Regions from separate parts of the Microaerobacter geothermalis genome, predicted to be linked through region 1. Evidence: riboswitches for the same ligand, from Rfam matches in the RefSeq annotation. Region 1 holds a riboswitch; each other region holds the start of a gene.
The links. A riboswitch is a leader RNA that binds a small molecule or an ion and turns the genes downstream of it on or off. The one in region 1 is predicted to bind S-adenosylmethionine.

Region 1 (3,187 bases):
AATAGATCGCAAATTCAGATATGATTGATTCCCATTCCCAACACTTCGTGTTCGGAGCCTTTTATCGGAGCGCCGATGGTGCCATACAAGGCAACGGCAATCCATTCTCCTTCTTCCTCTGATGGATAGGGTTTGCCCCGAACCACAGCAAAAGTTAAACCCACTGTTCTCATGATCGAACCCAATGAAGTATCTCCCCTGCCTATTCCATGCAGCGATTCTATGATCGCGTGATAGAGGGCATGGGCCTCCCGATATACCCCATGATCAATGATTCCCTGATTCTTCGCAGCGGTTTCAATGGCCGCAACCACTTTCTGGGGCTCCATGGAACCGACTCGGCCAATGATATAAAGATACCCATCCTTGCGAATTTCTTTAATAAAAGAAGTAGATTGGGCAACCTCTTCTCCCATCATGGCCAAAAATGCGGCAATTTTCCCCAGCTTTCCCTCGATGACTTCACTCCACATACCATTGCCCTCCATAGTTTACTTAATCCTATCCAACATAGACCAAGTTGTCAATGACACAATTACTCTAAAGCTTCCTTCACGGTGTTGAATACAAATTCGGCTTTTTGTATTGCTTTATCAGCATCATGATCTCATATTCTTCTGTAGGAATGAAATCCTCAGCACCATAGAAACTGAGTTCCCGCCTTTAGCAGAAGCTATACCAATTCCTGGGCTTCCCGAACAACGTCGGAATACCCTTTTTCATCCCGGAAAAAATGGAGGACCTTTTTGTTCATGTTTCATTTCAATATGGTACCATTCCATCTCTTCCTCTCGGATATTTCGATCTGGAATTCGAGTACACGTCAAGCAACATGAGAATCATTGGTTTACACTCTTTAGTTGACTGAAATGAGTGCGAACAATCTGTGTTCCTTCTTCTACCCTTTCTTCCACTCCGCATCAAGGACGACCCCTGCATCCTTCAAAAGATTAAGTGCAGGGCATCTCCTCTCAACTTCCCGCCTTAGTGCCGAGATCCTTTCTTCACTCTCCTCCGTTTTAAAAATAACATCAAACCTAATTTTTTGAAAGTGGGGAGAGACACCTTCTACTCCTGCCAATCCACGAAGATCAATAATACCCGTAGATTCAAATTCGACACCATCATAGGTAAATTCCTGTTCTTTAGCAATCAAAGCAATCATAACAGAAACGCAGCCGTTTAAAGCCGCCACCACAAATTCCATGGGATTGGGCCCCAAATCAGTTCCGCCCAACTCAGGCGGCTCATCCATGTCAAAGCTGGGAAAATCCCTTACACTTATAGAAGTATGCACTCCTCCCTTCCAAACTCCCTTTGCATTGACTCTGATCAATTGAGCTGTTGCGTTGCTCATCTTTCATCCTCTCCCTTTCTCATGAACTAAAAAACCCCCTTCGGTGAGAAGAGGGTTTTCACAAACATGTAATTATCCCTTTCTCATCTCCCAAAGCACAACGCTTTGCTGGAATTGGCACCTTCCAATACGGGGTTGCCGAGGCTTCATGGGGCCAGTCCCTCCACCTCTCTGGATAAGAAAATTCTTTCTATTCAGTTATTAAGGTTAAGATCATATTAACAGAAATTCTGACAATGTCAATCCCTTTTTACGGATTTTTTATTTTCTGATGTGTAAATCTTAAGTTCCATCCTCAAAAAATTTTCCCTGGATTTAATATTCCCTTTGGATCAAGAGCGTTTTTTATCGCAGCAAAAACGTTTAGAGTTTCACCATGCTCCATGGCCTGATATTTAGCCTTACCGATTCCTACACCATGCTCGCCGGTACACGTCCCGCCTTTGCTTAATGCATATTGGACAAGATGGGCATTTAGCCTTTCGGCACGTTCCATTTCATCAGGGTTATCCAGGTCCAGCATAAAAATCACATGATAATTTCCATCTCCCACATGACCCAGGATGGCCCCATCAAGACCAGATTGATCAATGGATAATCGAGCATTCTCAATGGAATCAGCTAACTCGGATAATGGAACACAAACATCTGTGACCATCATCTTTTTACCCGGAGATTTGTGAATAAAGGCATAGGCCAGGTTATGGCGAACATCCCATAATTGCGCCCGAGCCTTTGAATCGGTTTCAAATTTAAATTCTACACAGTGATTTTCACTGGCTAAATTTTGGGCAAACTCTACATCCTGGTTGAGTCCAGCTTCATTTCCATGAAATTCAATAAAAAGTGTAGGTCTCTCAGGATATTGGGTCTGGTTATAAAGATTCACCTGTTTAATGGAACGGGAATCTACCAATTCAATTCTAGCAACGGCAATTCCCGCCGAAATAATGGAAACCACGGTGTTCACAGCATCCTTGATACTGGGAAAAACGGCCCTGGCAGCCATAATCACTTCCGGAATGCCATATACTCTTAACGTTAATTCCGTAAACACTCCTAAGGTCCCCTCTGAACCAACAAACAATCCGGTGGTATAGTATCCGGATGAAGACTTGGCAGCCTTACTTCCGGTATGTATCACCCTTCCATCCGCCAACACCACCTCCAAATCCCTGACCTGATCTCGCATAATCCCATACCGGACAGAAGTAGTTCCACTTGCATTCGTTGCCGCCATTCCCCCGAGTGTTGCATCTGCCCCTGGATCTACAGAAAAGAACAGTCCATATTTCTTCAGTTCCTTGTTCAGCTGGGATCTTGTCACCCCCGGTTGAACACGGACAAGAAAATCCTTCGGGCTGACTTCCAACACTTGATTCATCAGTTGAAAATCTAATGTGATTCCTCCGTGATATGGAATAACCTGTCCTTCAACACTGGATCCCAATCCAAAGGGAGTGACCGGGATAACATGTTCATAAGCAAATTTCATCACCAACCTTACTTCTTCTGTACTTTTGGGAAAAACCACAACATCAGGAAGATGAGGGGTATGGTAAGATTCATCCCGACTATGCTGTTCCAATACGGTTGGATTTTGGGTAACCCTTTCTTCATCAATCAGTTTCTTCAGTTCTGTAACAAGCTCCATCACGTTCCCTCCAAACATTTCTCTTCAAACCATGATATTTCAACTTATCGATGTGCCAATCCTCAGTTCACATCACCTGTGGAACGTTGATCAATCCAGCAAAAATAGGCTTAACCCTGGGAAAAAGCTAATGATTAATACGTCAACAATCATAATGAGGATAAAAGGGATAATGG
Region 2 (3,187 bases), on a different contig from region 1:
CCAGACTGGAGTGTTCTGCCCCTTGCTTTTAAGAATACGGGCATTACTCTGGCTATTGCTTTTTTAGGAACTTTTTTGGCGGTAATTGCGGCTATACCTGTCAGTTTTTTGGCTGCATATAATACCAGTCCTAAGGGGCTTTATCATCTTATCAGAAGCATCCTGACCTTTATCAGGACGATTCCGGAAATTGTGCTAGGACTTATATTTATTGCCACCTTTGGACTGGGGCCCTTCCCTGCCGTCATCGCGATTATGGTTCATAATATAGGAGTATTGGGAAAACTTATTTCTGAATTGGTGGAATCCAGCGACAGGGGACCGGTAGAGGCGATCACCTCAGTGGGAGCTAAAAAGACTATTATTGCTCTCTATGGTATCCTGCCGCAAATCTTGCCCAACATTTTGTCCCATTACTTTTACAGGTTTGAAGTAGCGATCAGAACCTCATTGATTTTAGGTTTGATTGGCGGCGGTGGATTGGGGAACATGTTGTTTATTGATTACAAAATTTTCAATTATACAGCCGTTACGGCAGAAGTGGTTGTATTTATGGTATTGGTTTTTTTGGTGGATTACCTTAGCACCTTTGTTCGGAAGAAGGTGATTTAATGCTACTGGTTCAGAACTTGGTAAAACATTATCATAAAGAAATCGCTCTGGATGGTGTATCCATGGAAATTAATGAAGGGGAATTTGTCGCCATTCTTGGCTCCAGCGGAGCCGGAAAGTCCACTTTTATTCGATGTATTAACCGGTTGCTAGAACCCACATCAGGTTCGATTATTTATAAAGGGATGGATATGGGACAGCTGAGGAAGAAACAGCTAAGGGAAATTCGCAGGGAAATGGGCATGATCTTTCAGGATTTTCATCTGATTTCGAGATTTAATACCCTTCAAAATGTTCTGGTTGGAAGCTATGGTCGATATCCGGTTTGGAGAATTTTATTAAACCGATTACCGAGGAAAGAGTGGAAACTGGCCGAAGAGTTAATCTCCAAGGTAGGAATGGCGCCATTTGCCAAGAAACAGGTAAGGGATTTAAGCGGAGGACAACGGCAAAGGGTGGGAATTGCAAGAACATTAATGCAGTATCCGTCTATAATCCTTGGGGATGAGCCGGTAGCCAGCTTGGATCCGGTCACCAGCCGGGCCATTATGGATTTATTAAAAGAAATTAATGAGAAGGACCGCATCACCATGATTATTAATCTCCATGATACGGAAATCGCCAGACGGTATGCCACCCGTATCATTGGTCTGGCAAAAGGAAGGATCGTTTTCGATGGCCAGCCTGATGCATTAACCGAAGAACAGATCTTAAGAATATATGGAGAAGCTGGATAGGCCGTAGAATAGACCGTAGAAAGAATTTTTCTTGACGATGGGCTTAAACTGAATTACAATAAATTTCAAGTTAAGAAATTGCCTTTAAAATTTCATATATGTTTCGCCTTTTATCCAGAGAGGTGGAGGGACTGGCCCGATGAAACCCGGCAACCGCTATTTCCGTGTGGAATTAGACAGGTGCCAATTCCTGCAGGATGTTTTCCTGAAAGATAAGAGGAAGGAGGAAAATTGTGAACATTGGACCTTCTTCTTATTGAAGAAGGTTTTTTATTTTAAGGAGGGGAATAAATGAGTAAACAACCGGAAACTTATCAATTGGAGACATTATTGCTGCATGGAGGGCAGGCAGTTGATCCTACGACCGGATCGAGGGCTGTCCCCATTTACCAAACCAGTTCTTATGCCTTCACAAGCACAGAACATGCCCAGAGATTATTTTCTCTGGATGAAGCAGGGAATATTTACACACGTATTGGGAATCCCACATCAGATGTGTTAGAAAAAAGAGTGGCCCTGCTGGAGGGAGGAGTTGGGGCATTGGCCACTTCAAGCGGTCAAGCAGCCATCAGCCTTTCTATCATGAATATTGCGGAAGCAGGGGATGAAATTGTTGCGGCCACAACCTTGTATGGGGGAACCTACAATTTATTCTCTACAACTCTCCCTCGCTATGGAATTAAGGTGAAGTTCGTTGATCCATCCAATCCAGACAATTTTAAAGAGGCCATTACGGAAAAAACAAAAGCCATATTTGGTGAGACTATTGGGAATCCGCGATTAAATGTATTAGATATCGAAGCGGTAGCCAAGGTAGCCCATGATGCAGGAATTCCTCTCATCATCGACAATACTTTTGCCACGCCTTATCTGTGCAGACCCATTGAATGGGGAGCGGATATCGTGGTTCATTCGGCGACAAAGTGGATTGGAGGCCATGGAACCTCCATTGGTGGAGTGATTGTGGATGGAGGGCGCTTCCCATGGAATAACGGGAAATTCCCCCGCTTTACCCAAGAGGATACCAGTTATCATGGGGTTCGCTATCATGAGGATTTTGGTTCATTAGCTTTTATTACGAAGGTTAGGGTCCAGCTTCTGCGTGATCTAGGTTCTTGTATCAGTCCCTTCAACGCGTTTATGCTCCTTCAGGGGCTGGAGACCCTTCATGTGAGAATGAAAGAACATTCCAACAATGCAAGGGAGATTGCTTCCTATTTGAAAGAGCATCCAGCCGTGGAGTGGGTCTCTTATCCGGGATTTGAAGATCATCCTACCCATCATTTAGCCGTGAAATATCTGGATAAAGGCTTTGGTGGAATGGTTATTTTTGGGATTCAAGGGGGAAGGGAAGCTGGTGCTAAGTTCATCGACAGTCTTTCTCTTTGGTCCCACCTGGCCAATGTGGGAGACGCCAAATCCCTGGTGATTCATCCGGCAAGTACCACTCACCAGCAATTATCTAAGGAAGAATTAATTGCAGCAGGAGTCTCTGAGGATCTGATTCGTCTGTCTGTGGGATTGGAATCCCCTGTTGACTTAATGACGGATTTGGATAATGCCTTAAGGAAAGCCAACGGGTTAGGTTATTCTCCCACTGGAGAAGGACCGGATGGAAGAAGAATCATCGTCAATGACGAAGGAATCATTAAATGGGTTTGTCAGAACCCCAGGACCATTGCCATCGTCGGCTTATCTGGCAATCCGGCCCGACCCAGCTATAGAACTGCAAGAAAAATTCAGCGGCTTGGGTATAAAATTATCCCTGTAAATCCAAAGGAAACGGAGATTTTGGGTGAAAAGGTATATCCTGATCTAGCGTCGATACCTGAACCGGT
Region 3 (3,187 bases), on a different contig from region 1:
ACGGCCCGTCTGGTCACGATTGGCCAAAATAATGCCGCAATCACAGGAGCAAAGGTAGCAGAATTTCTAGCAACCCATGCAAGGATATTCCACCATGCTGACTGCTCAGGCCTTAATACGGCGAAAACAATCATTAGTAAGGTAAGAAGAAGCAAGGACCATTTGGTATAACGAATCAAATCCGTTTCTGTCGCCTTAGGACGAATCGCCTTTCCCACATCCCTTCCAAGGCTGGTTGCACCAGAAAACTGGCAGGGGGCTCCCCAACTTAATGCCGCGGCCCAGAATCCAAGGAAAAACAATGCAACGAGAGGTGCAGGCAAGGTTTCCATGAGATAAAGGGGAACAGCAACAAGTCCCTTCGTTTCTCCGGGCACCACATAGGCAGCCGCTAATCCGAACAATACTGCGCCTATGATAAGGGGTACTCCAATAATCGCAGCTATGACTAGTCCTCTCTGCCCTTCTCTTTCTGTTTTGCAGGAAAGGGCCATTTGAAAAGCGGCCTGAGCCAATATTACATTTAAAATAAAGGTACCAAACCAGGCTACGATGGTTTGTATCCCCACAGTTGCAGGTTCAAAAAGCTCCGGCCTTTGCTGAAATAATTCTTTTAAACCGTTGATGCCAGGGTTGATGAAAAAGGCATATACGCCAATTGCCAGCATGATAAAAAATACGATAACATTGCTTAGCTGGGTAAAACCAATGGACCACATTCCTCCAAATTGAAGATATAGAAGGAGAAGCAATGCCGTTAAGGCCACTGACCAAACAATGGAAATCCCGGTAAATACACTTAGTGCTGAAGCAAAGGCTAGGGCTGTTGCCACAGACCACATGGGAAACGTTAAACCAGTAATAAGACCGGCTAATCCCCTGACTTTATCACCAAAGTGATCCCCAAGCAGACCGGAAATGGTGACCAATGCTCTTTTTCGAAAAGGAGCAACAAGAACCAAAGCGATAATTAAGACCTGAATTGTCTCGGCTACCCCATACCATATGGCAGAAACCCCTTTAAGATACGCCAGTTCCAGAATCGCTATATAAGAAGATCCGGAAAAAAGGCCGGTGATGCATACCGCTACAAAAAGGGTACTGAAATTTCTCCCTCCAACAAAGAAGCCATTCCCATCAACCGCTCTCGTTTTAGCAATACGACCCGCTGCAATTAACAGAACCGTATAAGCTAGTGCAATTCCAATAAACCAATAACCAACACTCGTCATCTGACTTTCACTCCTCTTCTCATCAATCTAAATGAATAATCAATTTCTCGTTATTGTCTTTAGTCTTCAGTTACGAGTAACCTAATCGAAAATTAAGATATTTTTGTTCAAAATGAAAACCCCCTTCGAGAAGGGGGTTAAGCAATCAAATAACCGACACCTCCCCTTATCTCTCAGAAATTGCATTTCTGCAGGAATTGGCACCATCTCAAACGTTGTAACGCTTGAAGGTTGCCGGGTTTCATCGGGCCAGTCCCTCCACCTCTCTGGATAAGAAGCAATAAAGATTATGAAATTGTGGTAAATTTAGATATGATTCTAATAGAGTGTACTTGTCTATGTCAATCCTTTTTTACAGTTTTGTTTTTTGCAAAATATTACATATCTGTTACAAGCAAAAACTCCCCATGCCGGGGAGTTGATCTGGACCGTGGATGAAATGGTATTATTTAAGACGAACATGGGATTTTCACCCATGTATCAGCCCATTTCTGTTTTTCCGTTCGGCAATAAATAAGGTTCTACATGAACATGGACATACTCGATATCATCAAAGCCGATTAATGCATCTTCAATATTTTCCGTCAGTTCATGACTTTCCATTACGGTTAATTCATGGTCCACTTCAATGGTTGCATCCACATACACGCTACTGCCATGATATCGTCCTTTCACATCAACCACCGTTCTGACCCCTTCAATGGATTTAATTTTGTCTTTAATTCTCTTTAATCGGGCCTCATCAAATCCATCGGTCAAGGAGAAAGATGCATGATATCCAATGCTCCAAGCGGTATGGACAATTAAAATCCCAACGATTAAAGCGGTAAGCGAATCCAACCAGAACCAACCAAAAGTTGAACTAAAAATACCAACCGCTGCACCCAAACTGACCAGGGCGTCGGAACGGTTATCATAAGCCGCAGCCATGATCGCCTGGCTTTTCACCTTACGGGCCAATTGTTTGTTATAACGGTAAACAAAATACATGACGATTGATGATGCGATGGCTACCCATCCCGCCAGGGGGTGGGGGGCGATTTTACCCTCATCCCAAAGGGAACGGAATGCTCCCCAGATCACATCTAATCCAACAAGGGCCATAATGCTTGCTGCAATGATAGCAGCCACCGTTTCTGCCTTATAATGCCCGTAACGATGATCCCGATCGGCCGGCCGGATGGCAATTCTTAAACCTACTAAAATGGCGATAGAACTGATAATGTCCGTTGTATTATTTAATCCGTCAGCTACCAATGCTTCTGACGCAGCCCAAATTCCTATGGAAACTTTAATGATCGATAAAATAATATAGGCGATTATACTAATCCATGCACCCTTTTGTCCCTGCTTTAACCTTAACCCTTGTTCCCCCATAATCTCCTCCCAAATAAATAAACTCCCCCCATATCCATGATAAGTAACAAAGTGTAAGTTAGTCCAGAGAAACGTTTTTTCATAAACGAATCAAAAATGTGATATAGAAAAAAAATTAACTTCGAGCAAAAATTATGGTACAAAATACCAATACAGGAAACGCCTTATTTTCAGATTTGTCCGTATAAATTGCACGTGTTATTTCTTCTTTCTTACCATAAACCAGAACAAACCTAGGATTGCTCCCAGTGGAAGCAGGACTAAAATAAACAAGTTTCTATAAGCTATAAAAATGGGATCATCCATGAACTTTCTCCTTCCGGTTTTTTCATTTTTTTAATTTCGAGGAGTACTAGCACCCCCGATTAATTCAGAACTTTCTCTATCATTTCTTTTAAACGTGCCTTTTCCCCATCGTCCACCACATAAAACCATAACGATAAGTTTTCGGTATATGGCATTCTCTGGCTAACTCCGCGAACGTCAGTGGTTTCAATTTTATCGGAAGAAAAGTCGGCAAATCTAGTAATTAAGGTGGAAATCTGTTTTTGTGTCAAATCCGTCCGTACATGATCCCC
Region 4 (3,187 bases), on a different contig from region 1:
GGATGCCGCTGTTCCACTTGCTCCAATATTGATTGCAAAGAGCAGGGCTACTCCGAATGCCATGTATGTCCAAATCATGGTTCAATCACATACCCGTGTCCCTTTTTGGCCGGTTTTTTCTCCACCATTGCCATTTCAGTTATTTTTTTAAGCGGTAGGTAATGACACTCAAGCTGATGATTAGCACTTTCGAATGCCTGCCTATCATCTCCAGCAATCGTGACTACCGTTGCCCAAGATTCATCGGCAAATCGAACTTCCAATTTATACAGGAACATCGTACGACTATCCTTTCCTTTGGTTTGGTTTTAACTTTGTTGAAGCTGTGATAATATTTGATCTAACCTTTCCTGGAAAGGTTTTATTCCTGTTCTCTTGGAAAAGTCATAAAACTTCTCACCTGGTTGCTTCTCTTCCTTATAGTAGGCAATCAACTGTATAACCACTCGGCCGAGGTCATCCCCCAATACCCGGCCTTTTAACTTTTCATTAAAGACAGCATTGGGGCCTAATGTGCCACCAATATAAATTTCAAAGGCGTCCTTCATTCCTTGAGGGGTTTTCACCAGCACACCCTGAAATCCAATATCAGCGATCTGCCTCTGTCCACAGGAGTTGGGGCAGCCTACCATATGCATTCGGATTGGCTCATCCAGTTCAATATTCTCATCTAGGAAATAAGCCAACTGTCTCATTCTTTCCTTGGTTTCCACCAAGGCCAGATTGCAAAATTCATTTCCGGTACAAGAAACAGCGAAAGCCGTAAAATTTCTAGGATATGGCGTCAACCGCTCGAGGACCTTCTCCTGCAACAGTTTCTCTATCCGATGATCCGGAATGTTGGCCAACACAATATTTTGAGAGTTGCAGGTTCTTAAAGAACCGTCCCCGTATTTATCTGCCAACCGGGCCAGTTCCTCCAATTCTTCGGCTGTCATCCTTCCTACAGGCACAGATAATCCCACATATTTTAAGCCCTCTTGTTTTTGCGGATGAACTCCTGTAAAATATCCGGCATTCCAACCGATAATTTTGTCCTCTCCCCGCCCTGGAAGTTCTCCAGTCAGCTCAAACAGTTTTTCACAAAATTTTTCCGGTCCCCAATCGGCCACCAGAAATTTAAGGCGAGCACGATGACGTTTTTCCCGATATCCGTAGTCGCGGAAGATGGTTGTAACCGCCGCTGCCACCTTCACCACCTCTTCCGGTCTGACAAATACATCCAGTTGCTTCGCCAGATAAGGTTTGGCCGAAAGTCCTCCTCCCACCCAAACATGGAAACCAATCACTTCTTCCCCATCAATCACTTTTACAGCCGGAGTAAAGGCTAAATCGTTAATTTCTGCATGTCCAGCATTATAAATGCTCGATGAAATCGATATTTTGTATTTGCGAGGCAAATTAGAAAAATCCCTGTTCATCAAGAAATAATCGTTTAATTCTTGGGCCAATGGCCTCGTATCGATTAACTCATAAGGATCCAAACCAGCCAAGGGATTTCCGACAATCGTCCTCGGGCAATCCCCGCATGCCTCGAAAGAAGACAACCCCACTTCTTTCAAGCGCTGAAAAATATCGGGCATGTCTTGTATCTGAAGCCAATGGAATTGAACGGCCTGCCGGGTGGTAATATCCACTAGATTTCGACCATAGTCCACAGCAATGGAAGCCAGCACCCTTGCCTGCTCTGAGTTAAGAATTCCTGAAGGAATTCTTACCCTCATCATGAAATAACCTTCCTTCGGCTTTTGCTCATAAATCCCTGCCCACTTGAATCGATTCATATCATCAGGAGTGATGGAGTCATATCCCGTCTCCGCGTAACGATAAATATCCTGAATGACATCCAAACCATCTTTTTCTAATTTAATCAATTCTACTTGGTTTAATTTTTCGCCCTGATCCCTTAACCATTTTTGCATTATGCATAACCTCCGTTTTGTTATTCTTTTTATGCAAAAATCCCCCTGTGAGAAGGGGGATGATCTTTTGTTCCACACCTCCTCTTATCTCTCAGAAAATTTCATTCTGCAGGAATTGGCACCATCTCAAACGATCTGCTGTTTGAAGGTTGCCGGGTATCATCGGGCCAGTCCCTCCACCTCTCTGGATAAGAGGAAATTATTTGGGTCTGAATTGATTAAATGTCAAATTGATATAATGGGGTGGTTAGATACCTTTCACCATTGCTGGGTATTACTGCAACAACTTTTTTACCTATACCCAATCTTTTGGCGATTTTTAATGCAGCAAAAACTGCAGCTCCTGAGGAAATACCTCCCAAAATACCTTCTTCTCGAGCCATTCTCCTGGAAGTTTCAAAGGCCTCATCATTCTCAACGGTAATAATTTCATCATAGATTTCGGTGTTTAAAATCTTAGGAACGAATCCGGCACCAATGCCCTGGATTTTGTGAGGACCTGGTTGTCCTCCAGACAAAACTGGGGAGGCAGCTGGTTCTACAGCAACAATATGCAACTGAGGAAATTTCTCCTTTAACACTTCTCCCGCCCCGGTAACGGTTCCCCCTGTTCCAATTCCGGAAACAAAAGCGTCAATCCCCCCGATTTCTGCTGCTTGTTCTAACAGTTCCTGCCCGGTCGTATCGCGATGTATTTGCGGATTCGCAGGGTTTTCAAACTGCTGGGGCATAAAATAATTGGGATGATCTTCCAACAATTCATTAGCCACCCTTATCGCCCCTTTCATTCCCTCTGGTCCTGGTGTAAGTACCAGTTCAGCTCCATAAGCCCGAAGTAAGTTTCTTCTTTCCATACTCATCGTTTCCGGCATCACTAAAATCGTGCGATATCCTTTTGCTGCAGCAACCATGGCCAAACCAATACCGGTATTTCCGCTGGTAGGTTCTACGATGGTATCTCCTGGCTTCAGTTTCCCTTCCTTTTCAGCGGCTTCAATCATAGCAATAGCAATCCTGTCTTTTACGCTGCCTCCAGGATTGAAAAACTCCAGTTTTAAATAAACATCCGCATCTTCACTTCCCACGATTCTGTTTAACTTCACGAGGGGAGTATTTCCGATAAGATCCGTAATTGTGTTTGCAACACGCATTTCATTTCCTCCAATTCCTATAAATTTATATTTTATTAATCAGAATTATAATGTTAATTATTTCTTCGTGTCAACATTAATTTTTATAGGATTAGTCGGATTTATTTTTAAAAA

Region 2: linked by a shared signal. The riboswitch ahead of L1765_RS10050 (PLP-dependent aspartate aminotransferase family protein) and the one ahead of L1765_RS12845 (OsmC family protein) in region 1 are both predicted to bind S-adenosylmethionine.
Region 3: linked by a shared signal. The riboswitch ahead of L1765_RS01115 (sodium:solute symporter family protein) and the one ahead of L1765_RS12845 (OsmC family protein) in region 1 are both predicted to bind S-adenosylmethionine.
Region 4: linked by a shared signal. The riboswitch ahead of L1765_RS09705 (nitrite/sulfite reductase) and the one ahead of L1765_RS12845 (OsmC family protein) in region 1 are both predicted to bind S-adenosylmethionine.

Annotation. Positions count from the first base shown of each region.
Region 1 covers NZ_JAKIHL010000038.1:6,560-9,746, reverse strand. The annotation lists gene hutP (hut operon transcriptional regulator HutP) at 15-473, opposite strand; gene L1765_RS12845 (OsmC family protein) at 899-1,357, opposite strand; SAM riboswitch class I at 1,438-1,539, opposite strand; gene L1765_RS12840 (FAD-binding oxidoreductase) at 1,653-3,011, opposite strand; gene L1765_RS12835 (TRAP transporter large permease) at 3,102-3,187, opposite strand, start outside.
Region 2 covers NZ_JAKIHL010000024.1:43,751-46,937, reverse strand. The annotation lists gene phnE (phosphonate ABC transporter, permease protein PhnE) at 1-612, shown strand, start outside; gene phnC (phosphonate ABC transporter ATP-binding protein) at 612-1,349, shown strand; SAM riboswitch class I at 1,457-1,568, shown strand; gene L1765_RS10050 (PLP-dependent aspartate aminotransferase family protein) at 1,641-3,187, shown strand, end outside.
Region 3 covers NZ_JAKIHL010000001.1:214,208-217,394, reverse strand. The annotation lists gene L1765_RS01115 (sodium:solute symporter family protein) at 1-1,232, opposite strand, end outside; SAM riboswitch class I at 1,396-1,509, opposite strand; gene L1765_RS01110 (cation diffusion facilitator family transporter) at 1,713-2,609, opposite strand; gene L1765_RS01105 (LCP family protein) at 2,975-3,187, opposite strand, start outside.
Region 4 covers NZ_JAKIHL010000023.1:19,068-22,254, forward strand. The annotation lists gene L1765_RS09695 (inorganic phosphate transporter) at 1-78, opposite strand, end outside; gene L1765_RS09700 (DUF3906 family protein) at 75-278, opposite strand; gene L1765_RS09705 (nitrite/sulfite reductase) at 309-1,922, opposite strand; SAM riboswitch class I at 2,004-2,117, opposite strand; gene cysK (cysteine synthase A) at 2,141-3,073, opposite strand.